One region of the Pseudoalteromonas sp. 2CM36K genome, then DNA from elsewhere that is predicted to be linked to it. Evidence: predicted binding sites of a transcription regulator. Region 1 holds the regulator's gene; each other region holds the start of a gene.
The links. Region 1 encodes sigma-54, which starts transcription at its own class of promoters, with help from an activator protein. Its sites were predicted from a motif close to GTTGGCACGNNNNTNGNNT; they were not measured.
Positions count from the first base shown of each region.

Region 2: a site for sigma-54 is predicted at 1,477-1,495, ahead of fliS (flagellar export chaperone FliS). Genes of this name have one in related genera too.
Region 3: a site for sigma-54 is predicted at 2,934-2,952, ahead of MTN97_RS14330 (EF-hand domain-containing protein). Genes of this name have one in related genera too.
Region 4: a site for sigma-54 is predicted at 2,747-2,765, ahead of fliE (flagellar hook-basal body complex protein FliE). Genes of this name have one in related genera too.

Region 1 is NZ_JALNTK010000028.1:33,510-38,021, forward strand. It holds gene lptA (lipopolysaccharide transport periplasmic protein LptA) at 1-267, shown strand, start outside; gene lptB (LPS export ABC transporter ATP-binding protein) at 264-989, shown strand; gene MTN97_RS15845 (RNA polymerase factor sigma-54) at 1,323-2,822, shown strand; gene hpf (ribosome hibernation promoting factor) at 2,849-3,136, shown strand; gene ptsN (PTS IIA-like nitrogen regulatory protein PtsN) at 3,141-3,593, shown strand; gene rapZ (RNase adapter RapZ) at 3,613-4,455, shown strand; gene MTN97_RS15865 (HPr family phosphocarrier protein) at 4,474-4,512, shown strand, end outside.
Region 2 is NZ_JALNTK010000035.1:571-5,082, forward strand. It holds gene MTN97_RS17125 (sigma-54-dependent Fis family transcriptional regulator) at 1-1,175, opposite strand, end outside; gene fliS (flagellar export chaperone FliS) at 1,539-1,940, shown strand; gene MTN97_RS17135 (hypothetical protein) at 1,946-2,242, shown strand; gene fliD (flagellar filament capping protein FliD) at 2,351-3,790, opposite strand; gene MTN97_RS17145 (flagellar protein FlaG) at 3,843-4,265, opposite strand; gene MTN97_RS18165 (flagellin) at 4,417-4,512, opposite strand, start outside.
Region 3 is NZ_JALNTK010000023.1:16,187-20,698, reverse strand. It holds gene MTN97_RS14345 (YigZ family protein) at 1-288, shown strand, start outside; gene MTN97_RS14340 (TrkH family potassium uptake protein) at 383-1,834, shown strand; gene MTN97_RS14335 (flagellar brake protein) at 1,859-2,521, shown strand; gene MTN97_RS14330 (EF-hand domain-containing protein) at 3,035-3,247, shown strand; gene MTN97_RS14325 (EF-hand domain-containing protein) at 3,318-3,530, shown strand; gene MTN97_RS14320 (EF-hand domain-containing protein) at 3,669-3,881, shown strand; gene MTN97_RS14315 (EF-hand domain-containing protein) at 4,020-4,232, shown strand; gene MTN97_RS14310 (EF-hand domain-containing protein) at 4,297-4,512, shown strand.
Region 4 is NZ_JALNTK010000003.1:222,284-226,795, forward strand. It holds gene fliG (flagellar motor switch protein FliG) at 1-646, opposite strand, end outside; gene fliF (flagellar basal-body MS-ring/collar protein FliF) at 639-2,354, opposite strand; gene fliE (flagellar hook-basal body complex protein FliE) at 2,375-2,707, opposite strand; gene MTN97_RS03155 (sigma-54-dependent transcriptional regulator) at 2,865-4,289, opposite strand; gene MTN97_RS03160 (sensor histidine kinase) at 4,286-4,512, opposite strand, start outside.

The DNA of each region.
Region 1 (4,512 bases):
GCATATTTTGAAGAAACACAAGCTGATGGCACCATAATGAGCGCCAGTGCTAATGAAGTGCGTTACGATGTGTCGCTGCGTTTTTTAACCTTAATCGGCGATGCAAGCATTGCTCAAGCAGGTCAAAAAATAACAGCTAAAAGTATCACTTACGATATCGAGCAGCAGTTAATTAGCGCAGAAAAAGACGAAAACTCAACAGACCGTGTACACACTATTTTAGTGCCTGTTGAAAATAAAAAAGAAGATGATAAAGGCCAACCATGAGCACATTAAAAGCAGAGCTATTAGCTAAAAGCTACAAAGGTCGTGAAGTGGTGAAAAACGTTGGCCTAGAGGTTGAAGCTGGCAGTATTGTGGGGTTACTTGGCCCTAATGGTGCAGGTAAAACCACCACCTTTTATATGATTGTAGGCCTTGTACCTAGCGATAAAGGCAAAATATCAATTGATGATAAAGATATTACTTTATTACCGATGCACAGCCGAGCGCGTTTAGGGATTGGTTATTTACCGCAAGAGTCGTCTATTTTTAGAAAGCTGACTGTTTATCAAAACTTAATGGCTATCTTAGAAACACGTAAAGAATTAAATAAACAACAACGCGAAGATACTTTAAATAATTTACTTGATGAATTTAGCATTCAGCATATCCGCGATAGTCAAGGTATGGCTTTATCAGGTGGTGAACGTCGCCGCGTTGAAATTGCTCGCGCGCTTGCAGCAAACCCTAAATTTATCCTTTTAGACGAACCCTTTGCGGGGGTTGATCCTATCTCAGTATTAGATATTAAAAAGATTATAGAGCATCTTAAAAACCGTGGCATTGGCGTCCTTATTACAGATCATAATGTGCGCGAAACACTTGATGTTTGTGAAAAAGCCTACATAGTTTCTCATGGGGAGTTAATTGCATCAGGCACTCCTGAATACGTATTAAACGATAAAACAGTACGCGATGTTTATTTGGGCGAGCAGTTCAAGCTCTAATATGTGTGTTATTCCACTAAGCATCTGCTAAGATTAATCATACTTAGGTCTGTTGACCTATCAAGGTTGAATTTGCAGCAGTCTGTTTGATATTTAGGCAAGGCAGAGCCTATGTGGTGTGGTATTCCCCATAAATAGGCGATAACGCAGCATCAATGCCAAACAGGCGCTGCCCTTCGGGTTCTGCCTAGGGACGATTTACTCTTTGTTGCTCGGTTTTGACTTAGTCCACTAGGTTACAAACCTCGCGCCGCAATTAAACCGCCCCTAGTTTGAACAAATTTTAATCGCAAAGGTCAACAGACCGTAATTTAAAAGGATTGTTAGAGATACATGAGGCAATCATTACAGCTGCGCATGGGCCAGCAACTTACAATGACTCCACAGTTGCAACAAGCAATTCGCTTATTGCAACTCAGTACATTGGATCTCCAGCAAGAAATTCAAGAAGCGCTCGATAGCAACCCCTTGCTTGAAGTTGAAGAACACGATTACAGCGAAGACACAGCAGGTAAAAACGAACAAAAAGCCGATAACGATGACTTAACGCTAAGTGCCTCAGCTGACGATAAACCTAGCGAGTATGAGCAAGATAGCGGCGAAGCAATGACCAAAGACACCATTAGCGATGATATGGCTATGGATGTTACTTGGGATGAATATATGAGTGCTGCGCCTGCCTCTTCATCGGGCCCAATGCCAGAAGATGAATCTATTTATCAAGGCTCTTCGACTGAAACGCTGCATGAGTATTTAATGTGGCAACTTCAACTGACGCCGTTTAGCCCTACCGATGAAGCGATAGCTATTGCAATTGTAGAAGCTGTGGACGACTCAGGGATTCTAACCCTTAGCTGTGAAGAAATATTAGAAAGCTTTAACCAAGAAAACGACGCCGAAGATGAAGTTGAACTTGACGAAATAGAAGCGGTACTAAAGCGTATTCAACTATTTGATCCAGTGGGAATAGCCGCGCGTAGTTTACAAGAGTGCTTGTGTATTCAGCTAAATCAATTTGATAAAGACACACCTTTTTTAAACGAAACAAAAATGATCTTAACCGATCATATTGATTTACTGGCTGCGCGTGACTATCGCACGTTGATGAAAAAAACAAAGCTTAAAGAAGATGAGCTTAAAGAAATCATGACGTTGATTCATACGCTCAGCCCAAAACCGGCAGACACTATTGTCAGAGAAGAGTCTGAGTACGTTATTCCTGACGTGTCGGTTAAAAAAGTAAAAGGCCGTTGGGTGGTTGAACTAAACCCAGATAGCATGCCTAAGATCAGAGTAAATAGCCAATATGCAGCTATGTCGCGTACGGTTAAATCAAGTGGTGATAGCCAGTTTATTCGCTCGCACTTACAAGAGGCTAAATGGTTTATAAAAAGCTTAGAAAGTAGAAACGACACACTGCTTAAAGTAACTAACTGTATTGTGCAGCAACAACAGGCCTTTTTTGAACATGGTCCTGAGGCGATGAAGCCTATGGTACTTAACGATGTGGCTGAAATGGTGGAAATGCACGAGTCGACTATTTCACGTGTTACTACGCAAAAATATATGCACACACCACGTGGCATTTTTGAGCTTAAATATTTCTTTTCAAGCCATGTAAGTACTGAAAATGGTGGCGAATGCTCATCAACAGCAATACGAGCATTAATTAAAAAATTAATCGCTGCAGAAAACTCAGCTAAACCATTGAGTGATAGTAAAATTGCAGATATATTGGCAGAGCAAGGAATTAAAGTAGCGAGGAGAACTATAGCAAAATATCGCGAATCTCTAGCTATTCCCCCGTCTAATCAACGTAAAAGTTTGATTTAAGGCGTACAACAAAGAGGAAAATGTTTATGCAACTGAATTTAACTGGTCGTCATGTAGATATTACCGACTCGCTTAGAGACTACGTAAATAGCAAATTTTCGAAGTTACAGAGGCACACTGATCACATAACGAATGTGCACGTTATTCTCGATGTAGAAAAACTAAACCAAAAAGCTGAAGCAACCGTTCATGTTAGTGGCGCTGAGATTTTTGCTTCTACTGAGCATCAAGATATGTATGCCGCTATAGACTCGCTCATTGACAAGCTAGATCGTCAAGTAATTAAACACAAAGAGAAACTTGCTCGACACTAACACTATGAAACTAAGCTCACTTATCTGTCAGGACTGCAGTAAAGCTGCGGTCCTTTTTAATAGTAAAAAAAGAATTTTAGAATTTATCAGTGAATTGGCTCACAATAAACTGCCCTATTTAACACAACAAGATATTCTTAACGCATTAACTGCAAGAGAAAAGCTTGGAAGTACAGGTATAGGTCGAGGAATTGCAATTCCACATGGTCGTATGAGTGGTGTACAAGAGCCTCTTGCACTTATATTAGTGAGCGAAACGGCTATTAATTTTGATGCGATAGATAACAGACCGGTCGACATTTTTGTTGCCTTAATTGTACCTGATGGTGACAATAAGCAGCATTTAAAAACCTTAGCCACGATAGCAGAAAAGCTCAATGATAAAGAATTTTGTAAACAGTTACGCGCCGCCAAATCGGATAGCGAACTGTATCAGGTTATCGTCAGTCAATCGTAGTAATAAAGAAAGGTGGTAAATGGAATTAATAATTATAAGCGGTCGCTCAGGGTCAGGTAAATCTGTGGCGTTACGCGTTGTGGAAGACTTAGGTTATTATTGTGTAGACAATATTCCTCTTAATTTATTACCATCATTAGTGCGCAGTGTTTCCGACAGTTATAATAAAATTGCTGTGAGTGTTGATGTACGTAACCTACCTAAAGAGCAACAGCAGTTTAATGAAATCATTGAATATTTACCTGGTTTTACTAAACCAACGGTATTTTATTTAGACAGTGACGATCAAACATTAATAAAACGCTTTTCAGAAACGCGTCGTCTTCACCCTTTATCTATTGATTCTTTGCCGCTTGATTTAGCCATAAAAAAAGAAAAACAACTACTTGATGTATTGATTAATCGTGCTGATTATATGATTGATACCACAGATTTAAGTGTGCATCAGCTTGCTGAATCTATTCGTGAAAAAATACTCGGAAAAAAAGATAAACAACTGATCATTACCTTTGAATCATTTGGTTTTAAACACGGCCTCCCTAAAGAAGCAGATTACGTATTCGATGCCCGTTTTTTACCAAACCCGCATTGGGAGCCTGAACTAAAGCTACTTACAGGGCTGGATCAACCAGTAAAAGACTACCTAGCAAGTCACAGTATAGTGCAAAAATTTACATGGCAAATTCAAACATTTGTGCAAACATGGCTGCCGCATTTAGAACGAAATAACCGCAGCTACTTAACTATTGCAATTGGCTGCACCGGTGGGCAACACCGCTCTGTTTATTTAGCGCAAACCATTGGCGAAAGCTTTGCAATGAGCCATCCTAATGTAAAAATTCGCCACCGAGAACAAGAATAAAGCTTGCGAGAACATGTCATGCGCTTAGAAAATACATTTTTAATAAAAAACAAATTA
Region 2 (4,512 bases), on a different contig from region 1:
CGTTCCATCAGCTCTTCTGGGTACTGTGGCTCATAGGCTTCAACTTCAATGTAGCGGTATTTATTGGGTAAATCAGGAACATCCACAACCTTATCTGGAAACATAATAACCATGCGTTCAACAAGGTTCGCCAGCTCACGAATATTACCTGGCCAAGAATGCTCTTTTAAACTATCAATAGCACGCTCTGTAAACTTAGCCGTAGTACCGCTTTGCTCATTTACGCGGCGCATTAGCTCTTTAAGCAGCAAAGGGATGTCTTCTGCGCGTTGAGCAAGAGATGGACTCTCAATAGGAAAAACATTTAAGCGATAGTATAAATCTTCTCTAAATGAGCCTTTTTCTATCATGCTTTCAAGGTCACGGTGGGTTGCAGCAATCACACGCACATCAGCCTGAATCGCTTTGGTACCACCAACGCGCTCATAGCTACGCTCTTGAAGCACTCGTAGTAACTTAACCTGCATTTGCAGTGGCATATCCCCTATTTCATCTAAAAATAGCGTGCCACCTTGCGCTAACTCAAAACGGCCTTTTCGTGCTGAAATAGCCCCAGTAAACGCACCTTTTTCATGGCCAAATAGTTCACTTTCTAGTAGCTCCGCAGGAATTGCCCCACAGTTTACTGGTACAAATGGGCCTTTGTTACGCTTAGAAAGCAAATGTACGTTACGGGCAACTACTTCTTTACCTGTGCCCGATTCACCTAAAATAAGTACGTTGGCATCGGTTTTAGCAACTTGAGTAATTAAAAAGCGTAAATCTTTTACGGCTTTGGTTTCACCTACAAGGCCATCAAAGGTGCTTTTTTCTTTGTTATGTTTATGCTCGTGAGGCAACATGCGCTGATATTGCTGACAGTCATGTAATAACTGAGTGGTAACTTCATGAGTAAATGGCTCACATATCAATCCCACAACATTAGCGAGACTCAGTAGCGGTTTGAGCGTTTCACCTATCAGTAAAAAAGGGAAAGTCGGATAGCGTTTAATTAAACTTTCATGATCCAAAGATTGCAACGCCCCTAATACCACAATACATTCTTTGTTTTGATAGTGGCTACATGCCTGTTCAAAGTCAGCTTCTGTTTGCAACTGTACCGCCTCACCAATAAAAGTAAGGGATGCATATAATCCAATAGAGCGATTATTATTATTATCTAAAATTAAGATCATTTTTTAGCGAGCCATTTATTTCACTAATTTGTTTTATTAATCAAATTGTAAGCCAGTTGGATTTTGATGCAAGTAATAGCGGCGATTTTTTGACATTAACGCCAAAAAACAGACACATCAAGTAAAAACCACCCCTTAAAAGCTAGGTAATTAGTACTGGAATGAAAATAATTAGTTAACAAAATGCTGCCACCCTCTTTATTAAGCAAGTTCATCCTGTATTGTTATTATATTTATAATTAATTTAAATTGTTTACTTAAGTTGTGACCATAAATGCCGATACATAAATAAGCGAAAATGCTTGGCATTAATATTGCTTTGTTTCATATAGACAATTTCACATATTTATTTAGGATTTTTCCATGGCTCATGTTTCATTAAAAAAATATTCTCAAGTGCGTGCCAGTAGTATTGCCGAAATGGCACCGTATGAGCAAATTAATCTTATTTTTAGTAACATAATTGGTCGCTTGGCCGCGACTAAAGGTTTTATTGAACGCAAAGAAATAGCAAAAAAAGGCGAAAACATCTCTGCCTGTATTTTACTATTAGGTGCACTGCAAGATGCGCTTAATTTAAAAGTAGAACAAGACCCGAGTATTTCTAACAATTTATTGGCTCTTTATGATTATTGTCAGCGTCGTTTAACGCAAGCGAACATAAACAACGATATTGAAGCGATTACTGAAGTATCAAGCATTGTTAAAGAAATTAAAGAAGGTTGGGAGGGTATTCCTGCCGACCAACGTATGCCGGCTATTTAATAACTATGCCAAAAAAGTCAACACAAGCCGCAGAGCAAATTAAACAATTACTCTGCGAGCTTCAAGCTCAAGTTAATAGCAACAGGGCCGATGGTGCTGCTAATTCGCTTGAGTTATTAAATAAACACTTAGTAAATTGGTGCGAAAGTACCTCACCGCCAAGTGTTGATGAGTTAAGTGTACTGCAAACGCAAATTAATATGATTTTAGCAACCGCAGAAAACCAAAAAGTAGAGTCGTTTAATGCGATACTCAAACATAAAAAGTCGGATAAAGCCATAAACGCTTATAAGTCGACTTAACAGTAAAAACCAACCCTTAGCATACCATCACCAAGCACACTAAGTGGCACACAATAAAAAGGCCGCTAAGTTAAATACTTAGCGGCCTTTTTAAATTAATAATACATATTATTTAGACTGCCTTACCACACCTGGCATATTGTCTAACTGCGCTTGAATATAGCTACTGGTAGAGTTTAAGCCTGCCACCAATAAATCCATACTATTGTACTGCGCATACAAGCGCGACTCTAGTGACTCCATTTTACGCGCAAACGACACGCGCTCGTCATCAATATCGCGCAGCTGCCCTTCTTTACTTTCTATTCTGTTTTGAATTAAACCATCTGACTTAGTATAAAAGTTCATTAACTCATCAAACGATTGGGCAAAACCACCTTCGTCAGTATTTTTACCTACAAAAAACTGCTGCACTAAATCAACATCATTTTTTACTTGCTCGTCTAAGCGTTCGCTATCTAAGCTTAACTTACCGTATCTGTCGGCTTCAACACCCAACTGCGATAGCGATAAAGAGTTACCATCGCCCAAGTCAACACTGTTGGTAATTTCTTGCCTTAACTTTGACATAACACCACGTAGCAGAGAATCACCCGCCATTACGCCAGCGCCATCCTCGCCAGATTTACCTAAATTCTTACTTAGCTCTAACAGCTCATTGTAACTTTTAACAAACCCATCAAGTCCAGCTTTAATATTATTATTGTTTTCTTTTACTGTTAATGTGCTTACGTCATCATCAATACCTTGGGTTTTTTTAGCCGTAATATCTACGCCATCAATAACACTTTTAAACTCGTTCGTACTACTTGAAGCAATTAAAGTACCATCAATGGTTATTTGAGCATTTTGCGCCGCATTTACCTCAGTTAAATTAGTCGTATGGTTTGCAGGGTCCGCATCAGACACGTCATAGGCTAAGCGAGAGAGCCCGCCTACATCGGTATTGTTACCATCGCTATCTTGTACGGTAATGGTAATGGCGTTTTCTTCACCGGTTTGTTTACTGGTTAAAACCAAATGTTGACCTGCATCACTGGTTACTATCGTTGCTACCACAGAGTCATTAGAGTCAGAGCCAGTGTATGGGCCGTTATTTATTTGGTCTCTTAAATCTTCCAGTGTATTAGTAGGCGACAGCACAGTCGAAAAACTGTTATCTCCAGAGCCAATAGTAATCACACCACCACCAATCGCCTCATCGGCAGCAAATGCAGGAGACGATAACTTATGGGCTTGTGCCAGTGCATCAACTTTTACATTATAACTGCCTGGCTCGGCGTCTTTGTTTGAGCTAAGAGATATAAAATCATCATTACCCGATGCTGTGCGCTTTTGGTAGTTATCGACCTTGCCAAGCGCGGTCATAGATTCTTGCACTTTTACAAGTGCCGCCTTAAGTGCCCCAGCGGCAGAAATATCTGTGGTTAAATTACCCTCTTTTCTATTTAAACGCGATTCAAAAGGGGCTTTTTCGGCATTTACCAATGCACCTACAATTTCTGATACTTGTAAGCCTGAGCCTAACCCTGTAAACGAAATAGCCATATTACCCTCTTTAATAACTATTTAAATGAAAAATTAAGCCACCATTTAGGCGCTATACAGTGTGATCTATCAATAAGCCCGCAGTTTCAGATAACTTAGACACTAAATTTAACACCTCTTCCGATGGATATTGTTTAATAATATCGCCAGTGTCTTTATCTAGCACTTTAATTACATCGCGGCCAGAGTCCTCGTCTACCTGAAACTGTAAGCTACGGTTCATTTCGCCCATAAAGTCCTGCAATTGTTGCGCCATTTGTTCTAGTTGTTCACGCTCTAACGGCTGAGCAGTTACTTCTTGATTATTTTTTTCGTATTGATTTTGCTGTAATCGTTGCTGATTTTGTGTATCAGCTTGCTTTACATCGTCAACAGCGCGTTCGGTTAGCGAACTAGCCGCTTGACCAACTACTTTATCTTCACCCGCAAGCGGAGTTGGTAATGTAACTTCTGCATTGGAATTAATGGTATTCATAACAGATTCCTATTTATTAGTTAATTAAACAATAGCTCAATTAAAACCCTTAAACCACAAAAGGAGGTAGCTAAAGCCACCTCCTTTTTTGTAAAACTAATACTGACTTTATGTACTAGCTAGCTAACCATTAAGCTATTACTTTAACTTATTAACCTAATAAGCTAAGTGCTGCTTGTGGTAACTGGTTCGCTTGCGATAAAATTGACGTACCTGCCTGTTGCAATATTTGGTTCTTCGTCATGTT
Region 3 (4,512 bases), on a different contig from region 1:
ACGGGTGGGCTGGTGCGTGCTTATGGTGGTTCACTCAATAATGCCTTAGCAAAACTACAAACCGTGGTGAAAGTGCCGAGTGCTGAGCTGGTGGGCTTTAGTGAATACAGTATGCAAGGGGCGATAGAGCAACATTTAAAAACGAACTTTCAGGTACTTAATATTGAAAAGCAGTTTACTGCAAATATTGAGTGGACTATTACCATTGATAGTCGCCAAGCGCAGCAAGCCATCAAAGATATTTTTGATTTAAGCCACGGCGCAGTTGAGTTAACAATCAAAGAGTAATAGTCTTACATTCATCCCATTTAATGGTTAAACATTAAATTTTCGAGTCATACAGTAGTTATTTTAATTTACTAATAAAAAAGCGATACGCTCAATGCAATTTCGTACCATCATAAAAATTCTTGGCCAATTGGTTGCGCTATTCAGTATTACTATGGTGCCACCAGCGCTAGTGTCTTTAATTTATAAAGATGGTGGAGGGGTGCCGTTTGTTTTAGCCTTTATATTCAGTGTTGTTATTGGCTTAATGGCTTATTACCCAAATAGGCATGAGCATGGCGATTTAAAAGCCCGCGAAGGCTTTTTAATCGTGGTTTTATTTTGGCTGGTACTCGGTGCGTTTGCCTCCTTACCGCTGGTATTTTTACAAGAACCCAATCTCTCTTTAGCCGATGCCGTGTTTGAAGCCTTTTCTGGCTTAACCACTACAGGAGCTACCGTACTGACAGGCATAGAGTATCTGCCTAAATCGGTATTGTTTTATCGCCAACAATTACAGTGGTTTGGTGGTATGGGGATCATTGTATTAGCGGTAGCAATCCTGCCAATGCTTGGCGTAGGTGGTATGCAGTTGTATCGGGCTGAGATTCCAGGCCCCGTTAAAGACTCCAAAATGACCCCGCGAATAGCCGACACTGCTAAACACCTTTGGTATATTTATGTGTCTATTACCCTTGCATGTACTTTGGCGTATTGGAGCGCTGGCATGAATTGGTTTGATGCAATTTGCCATGCTTTTTCTACGGTGGCTATTGGTGGTTTTTCTACTTATGACGCTTCAATGGGGCATTTTGATAGCCCAGTAATTAACTTTATTTGTGTGTTCTTTTTAATTATCGCGGCCATTAACTTTTCACTGCATTATGCTGCTGTAGCGAGTCGTAATATTAGTGTTTACATTCGTGACCCTGAATTCAAAGTGTTTCTATGTATTCAGCTCGCGCTGGTGGTGATTTGTTTCACGGTACTTTCATCTCACGATGTTTATGCCAATGGCGATGAAACCCTCGATCAGGCATTGTTTCAAGCTGTATCTATGAGCAGCACCGCAGGATTTGCCACAGATAACTTTTCTGCTTGGCCTTTGTTTTTACCTATTTTATTAATATTCTCTAGTTTTATTGGTGGCTGTGCTGGTTCGACTGGCGGCGGTATGAAAGTAGTGCGCGTGTTTTTACTTTATCTACAAGGGGTGCGAGAGCTAAACCGCTTAGTGCATCCTCGAGCTATATACTCTATAAAGTTAGGACGAAAGGCGCTACCAGATAAAGTAGTTGAAGCAGTATGGGGTTTTTTCTCGGCTTATGCACTAGTCTTTATTATTATTATGTTAGCGTTAATGGGCACCGGGTTAGACAATATAACGGCATTCTCAGCAACGGCAGCGTGTTTAAATAACCTTGGGCCTGGTTTAGGTGATGTTGCTTCTCATTATGGCGCTATTACCGATACTGCAAAATGGATATTAACCGTGGCAATGGTATTTGGTCGTTTAGAGATATTTACACTATTAGTGCTATTTACCCCAACATTTTGGCGTGGATAACGTTTTAAATATTAGGAAGGAACTATGCAAAAAACCAATTTGGAAAAGTTAAGCCAAATCGTCACAGGTGGCATGGTCGATTTAGAAATACTGACACCAACCAGTAGCCGACGTGTAAAAACAGAGTTTATAGGCTTATTAGAAAAAAAGTTTATTATTTTAAATTACCCCAATGCAAAACGGCTCCCCATGGCAAGTGATTATTTACGCGATGGTGTGATGGTGGTGGTAAGAGCGCTTATAGAGGGCAGTGGTGGGCATGTACTAGCGTTTCGTCAGCAGCTTATGTCTGTAGCATCTCACCCGGCTAAGTTATTGTTTATCGACTATCCTTCACAAGTACAGTTATTTGAGCTGCGCTCGCAAGCGCGTATACCGACGCTGTTTCCTGCCAAGTTAAAATTATCGGATGATCGTCCCTCCTTTGAAGGCGTTATAAAAGATATTTCGTTAACGGGTGTTATGTTTGATATTAAAACAACCCAAGAAATTGACGACATTAAAGATATGCGTTGTATTGTAGTGTTTGATGAAGATACAAAGCACGAAGGGCAAATATGCAGCGTGAAAAAACATGCTAAAGGTATATATTGCGGAATTCGATTATTTGCCAGTGAAGAGCAAATGAAAACCCTGATGGGAGATCACTTCATTGACCCTAGTGCACTTGAAGTTGAAATTGTATAAAGCCTGTTATCTTTCGACGCTGAACATTTTACAATTCTAAAATATCAACAAGCTCTAACATTTTCGCTCTTTTGCAACAAATAGCCATGCGTTGTTGTTATTTTTAAAATCCATTTCAAATTTATTTTATAAATTTATTAAAAACAATTAGTTAAATATTTTTTTTTATTCTAATTTTTTGTTTATAACAAAATTAAACTTAACTCACCTTCCTTTTTGTTTATTTAATCCTCTTTTTTAGCGATTGCTCATCGACTGTGTGGGGCTTTCCTTAAACTCAACTCTTTGATTTTTATTGTTTTAATTTTATTGCCTCATCTACTGTTGCTAAAAAGCAACAAAATAACGAGTTAAATAGCGCCATTTTCAGCTAGTTGCAGGTTAATTTATTGAAAATTATAGTTTTTATATTATTGGCATCGAAGTTGTAATAGTCAGGCTGTATAGAACGAAACGTGATTTAAAGTAAAACACTTAATCGCATAAAACATAAACTTTGAAGGAAGATAGATTATGAAAAGCATTAATAAAACTTTAGCACTTATCGCATTGGCTTCTTCATCAGCTGCTTTTGCAGCAAGCGACTTTGATAAGCTAGACGTTGACGGCAACGGCGCAATCAGTCAAAGCGAAGCATCAGTTGATGCAAAACTAATGGGCATGTTTTCAGAGCTTGATACAGACCAAAACGGTGAGCTATCAAAAGAAGAGTTCTCTAAAGCATAACCCTAAGCTATTAAAGTTTTGGGAGTTAAAAGCTCCCCCATAATTTAAACGATTTTAAGGAATACTCATTATGAAAACATTACACAAAACATTTGCACTTATCGCTCTTGCTTCTTCATCAGCTGCCTTTGCGGCGAGCGACTTTGACACACTAGATACTGACGGTAACGGCGCTATTAGCCAAAGCGAAGCATCGGTTGATGCAAAATTAATGAGCATGTTCTCAGAGCTTGATACTGACCAAAACGGTGAGCTATCAAAAGAAGAATTTTCGAAAGCATAAGACAAGTCTAAGTATATTCTGAGTTGCCAAAGACAACCTAAATAGGCAAGGAAGCCTATGAAAGAGAATAACAAGGACTGTGATAGCCAGACACAATTTTTTGATAGACCATTGCATTACATTTTGAAGGATTAAATTATGAAAACATTACACAAAACATTTGCACTTATCGCTCTTGCTTCTTCATCAGCTGCCTTTGCAGCGAGCGACTTTGACACACTAGATACTGACGGTAACGGCGCTATTAGCCAAAGCGAAGCATCGGTTGATGCAAAATTAATGAGCATGTTCTCAGAGCTTGATACTGACCAAAACGGTGAGCTATCAAAAGAAGAATTTTCGAAAGCATAAGACAAGGCTAAGTATATTCTGAGTTGCCAAAGACAACCTAGATAGGCAAGGAAGCCTATGAAAGAGAATAACAAGGACTGTGATAGCCAGACACAATTTTTTGATAGACCATTGCATTACATTTTGAAGGATTAAATTATGAAAACATTACATAAAACATTCGCACTTATCGCTCTTGCTTCTTCATCAGCTGCTTTTGCAGCAAGCGACTTTGACATGCTTGATACTGATGGTAACGGCGCTATTAGTCAAAGCGAAGCGGCTGTAAACGCTGATTTAACAGCCGCATTTACTGAGCTTGATACTGACGGTAATGGTGAGCTTTCTAAAGCTGAGTTTGCAAACTTTTAATTTTTGACTTTTTTCATTGCACAGGGATCTCAGAAAAGGATTTCCCTCTTATAGGAGACTTATTATGAAAGCATTAAACACAACACTTGCGATTTTAGTATTAGCGTCATCATCAGCAGCTTATGCAGCGGTAGATTTTGCCTCTTTTGATAGTAATGGCGACGGTGTAATTAGTCAGCAGGAAGCTGCGTCTAATAAACAACTAATGAATATTTTTGATGACTTAGATACTGACGGAAATGGTGAACTTTCTAAAGAAGAGTTTGCAAGAGTACAATAA
Region 4 (4,512 bases), on a different contig from region 1:
TATCTGCAGCCGCTTTTAAGCCCCCCATCTTCGCAGCTTGTGCGCCTGCTTGACCAGCAAATTGTTTTTCCATAATTTCGTTTAATTCTTGTAAAGCTGCTGGTTGTACTTCTTCTAAATTGGCAATACGCATGGTTAAATCTAGGCGCACTTTTTCAGTAAATTGCGCTAAAATTTCAGCTGATTGTTCAGGCTCTAAATAAGAAAGCACAATTGTTTGAATTTGCGGGTGCTCATTACGAATAATGTTAGCTACCTGCTTTGAGTCCATCCATTTCAATGAATCAAGACCTTTAGCGCCTGAGCCCATAACAATTTGGTCTATTAAGCTGGCGGCTTTATCTTCACCTAATGCAGCAGTAAGTGCTTTTTTGATAAAATCTTCAGACTGAAAACCTATCGTACTAAAGCTCTGAATTTGTTCAATAAATAAATTATGAACTGCGCTAATTTTAGCTTGCGACAAATCATCGATTGCCGCCATAGCCATACCTACCTTTTGCACTTGTTTTGGCTCTAAGTGCTTTAGGATTTGCGCTGCATCTTCTTCAGATAAGCTCAGCAATAATATCGCCGCTTTATCTACACCATCGAGCTTATCAACATCAAACGCCGCTGGTAGTTGTTTTTGTTCTTGATCAGTCATCTTCTGTTAACCACGCTTTCACTACTTGTGATGATAGTTCTGGTTCATTGGCTACAAGGGCACGAACCGCTTTGAGTAAGTCTTCGTCGCCATGTAGGTCTGGTAAGCGTAGTGTACCATCGCTAGAGAAGCCAACAGAAGCAGAATCAAAGTCATTATTTAGCATATCTAATGTGCTGTCACCAAGGTCAACACCTGAACTAAGAGAGTCTTCATCGTATTCTTCAAGTGTATTATCTGGGTAAATTAAGCGTTTAAGCATAGGTTTAACAACAGCTAGTATCAGTACAATAATAACCAGCGCACCTAACACTAAGCGCAACATTTTCATAAACCAGTCTTGTTCCCATAAAGGCAATTCAAAATCAAGCGCTGAGTCTTCACGAACAAATGGTACGGTTACTACTTCAAGAGCATCACCCCGTTGCATATCAAAGCCTACGCCACCTTGTAACAAGCGACGAATATTTGACAAAGCTTCTACCGAGCGTGGCGTCATAGTTGTTTCACCATTTTCACCCACCGTAGGCAGGTAATCAACCGCTACAGAGACACTGATTCTGCGGATCACACCGGTTTGCTGACGCTTATGTGAAATAGTGGTATCGAGTTCATAGTTACGAGTGGCTTCTTTGTGAGTTCTACTCGGTGAGGTTGCAGTGCCTGCACCGCCCGCCATCGCATCTTCAGGAATAGTTGAGTTAACTGGTGGCTGATTAGTCAGCGCGCCTGGAATACCAACCGCTAGGCCACCAATATTATTTTCTTCAAAGGTTGTTTCACTTCTTACCGCAGGTAAGTCTGGGTTGTAACGTTTTTGTGTTTCTTCTACCGCACTAAAGTCCATACTTAAATCTACTTGTGCGGTGTAATTACCTAATCCAACCACGGGGATCAAAATACTGTCGATTTTTTCTAGGTATTCTTGCTCACGTTTACGTTCAATATCGTATTCTTTACGTGAGCGTGCAGCTAAAGAGGTTTGCGAGCCTGAATTTAATAAGCGACCATTTTGATCGGTCACAGTAACGCGCGAAGGCTCAAGCCCTTGTACCGCTGAAGCTATCATATCAACAACCGAGTCAACTTCCTCGCCATCTAGAGAGCGACCGCGTTTAAGAGTAAGTACAACAGTCGCAGAGGGTTTTTTCTCTCTACGGGCAAATACATTTTCTTTGGGAATAGCTAACAATACTTTGGCGCGAGTAACATTATTTAGCTCTTCTATAGTACGGGCAAGTTGTTGCTCACGGCCATGTTTAAGGCGCTCACGTTCTAAACGCTGGCTTACCCCAAACCCCATGTCTTGCATAATAATGTCGCTACCTGATGTAGGCCCTTGATCTAAACCTTCACGGGTCATCAATAACTTGATATTTTGATATTCAGTTTCATCCACCGAGACCACATTGCCATCAAGTTGGTAGTCAATTTTTTGTGCATCTAAAAAGTCGAGTGTTTCTATTAACTCTTCAGTTTGCATTTTACCTAAAGGGCGCATATCTGGCTGACGAGCCCAAATAATAACGAAAATAGCAATGGCTAAACAAATAGCTAATGCAACAATCAGGGTAATTTGACGTAAAACATCAACACCGCCAAGAGAACTGAAATAGCCTGATTTTTGCTCTTGTTGATCTTCGTTTTCACTTTGCTCCATCATGCCATCAGCAAGTGCCAGATCTGTAGATTGATTAGATTGCGCCACAATAATTCTCCACTACCTAGTTAAACAGGCATGTTCATAATTTCTTTATAAGACTCAACAAGCTTATTACGAACCTGTACCGTAGCTTCAAATGCCACAGAAGACTTTTGCGAAGCAATCATAGCCTCGGCAAGTGATACGCTTCTGTCGCCATTCTCTACCGCTTTTACTTTTTGTCCTGTGTCTTGCTGAAGTTCATGCACTGTATTAAGGGCATTACTCAACATGTCACCAAACTGTGCTGTAGAGGTTGATTGCACTTGCGTTGGCAAGTTATTAACTTGATTACTACGTGTGGCCTCTGCAGCCATTGATTGCATTTCTTGAAATAAAGCACTGTTTTGAATTTTCATAATTGTCTCTGATAATGCAGTAAACTCTTAAAGTGAATAAAGCACAAAACATGCCAAAAATTAAAACTAATTAAAACAACGCTTTAAGTAAAATAATTAAGCAGTCAGAGTTTTGACAGCCCTAAATTCAAGTGATTGAACTTAGGGCTTATGGGGATTATGCTGGGAGGGAAATACCTAAATCACGCATTTGTGCTAATTTGTAGCGTAAAGTACGCGGGCTAATACCTAAGGTTTCGGCGACCTCTTTGCGTTTTCCTTGGCAGCGTGCCAAGGTTTCTAAAATAATACGATGTTCTTTATCTTTAAGCTCATCTTTGTAACTACCAGTATCGACGGCTAACAAATCATTTTTTTGCTCATCTGCAGGCGCTGCTTTTTCATCATAATAAGCGTTACTGAGACTACTTTTTACAGGCTCAATGTCAGCTTTAGTTTCTGCAACAAAATGCGTTGGGGCTAGATTTTCGATAAAAATAGCATGCTCATCAATACTATTTCCACTGCGTAAAATTAATGCTCGCTGGATAACGTTATCTAGTTCGCGTACATTCCCGGGCCAACTATGGCTAAGCAGTTTTTGCTCTGCACTGCTATCTAAATACGCCATTGGCTCTTTGCTTTTACTTAAGTGACGTTCAATCAAATGTTTAGCCAACACAATAATGTCACCTGGGCGCTCACACAGAGGTCGCCACAGTAAAGGGAAAACATTGAGTCGATAATATAAATCTTCGCGGAACTGATTTTCAGCAACGGCCTCTTTTAATTCGCGGTTACTGGTTGCAAGCACACGTACATCCAGTGCAATGGTTTTACGACCACCTAAACGCTCAACTTCACGCTCTTGTAGTACACGTAACAGCTTGGCTTGCAGGCCTAAATCCATTTCGGTGATTTCATCAAGTAAAATAGTACCGCCCTGTGCTTGTTCAAACTTACCAGGGCAAGCTTGAATAGCACCGGTAAACGCGCCTTTCTCATAACCAAATAAAGTGGCTTCGAGCATATTTTCGGGAATAGCCGCACAGTTAATCGCTACAAACGGTTCGTTACAGCGTTTTGATTTGTCATGAATATAACGCGCCAGTACTTCTTTACCAGAGCCACTTGGCCCAAGCACCATCACACTGGCATCTGAACGAGCAACTTTACCTGCAAGTTCAAGTAGTTGAATACTACTAGGGTCGGCAACAATAGGACCGTCTGTTTCTTTTTCTTTTTCTGGTAAGTAACGACTCACCATATTCAATAGCACTTCTGGTGCAAATGGCTTAGCCATATAATCAATCGCGCCTAAACGCATAGCCTCTACAGCATCATCAATAGTGGCGTAGGCCGTCATCATTAGTACGGGTAAATCAGGGTAATTTAATTTAATACTACGTAATAAATCCAAGCCGCTCATTGCGCCCATTTGTACATCACTGACCACCAATGAAAATGCTTCTTTTTTTAGTAGCACCATGGCTTGCTCGGCACTATTGGCGGCCATACAGGCTATACCTGACATTTCAAGCGTATCAATTAATGCTTCACGAAGTCCGGCGTCATCTTCTACAACTAAAATAGTGTTACTCATTGTGACTCCCCTAATTTAGATGTGACACTAATAGGTAGCAACATACTAAAAATTGCTCCCCCTTGTGGGTTGTTGTCTGCTTCAACACGTCCCTGATGTGCACTGGCCACTGAACTTACAACGGCAAGTCCTAAACCAGTACCTTGGCTTTTAGTGGTATAAAAGGGTTCAAATATTTTTTCAGTTTGTGCTAAATCAAGCCCAGGGCCATTATCACTAACAC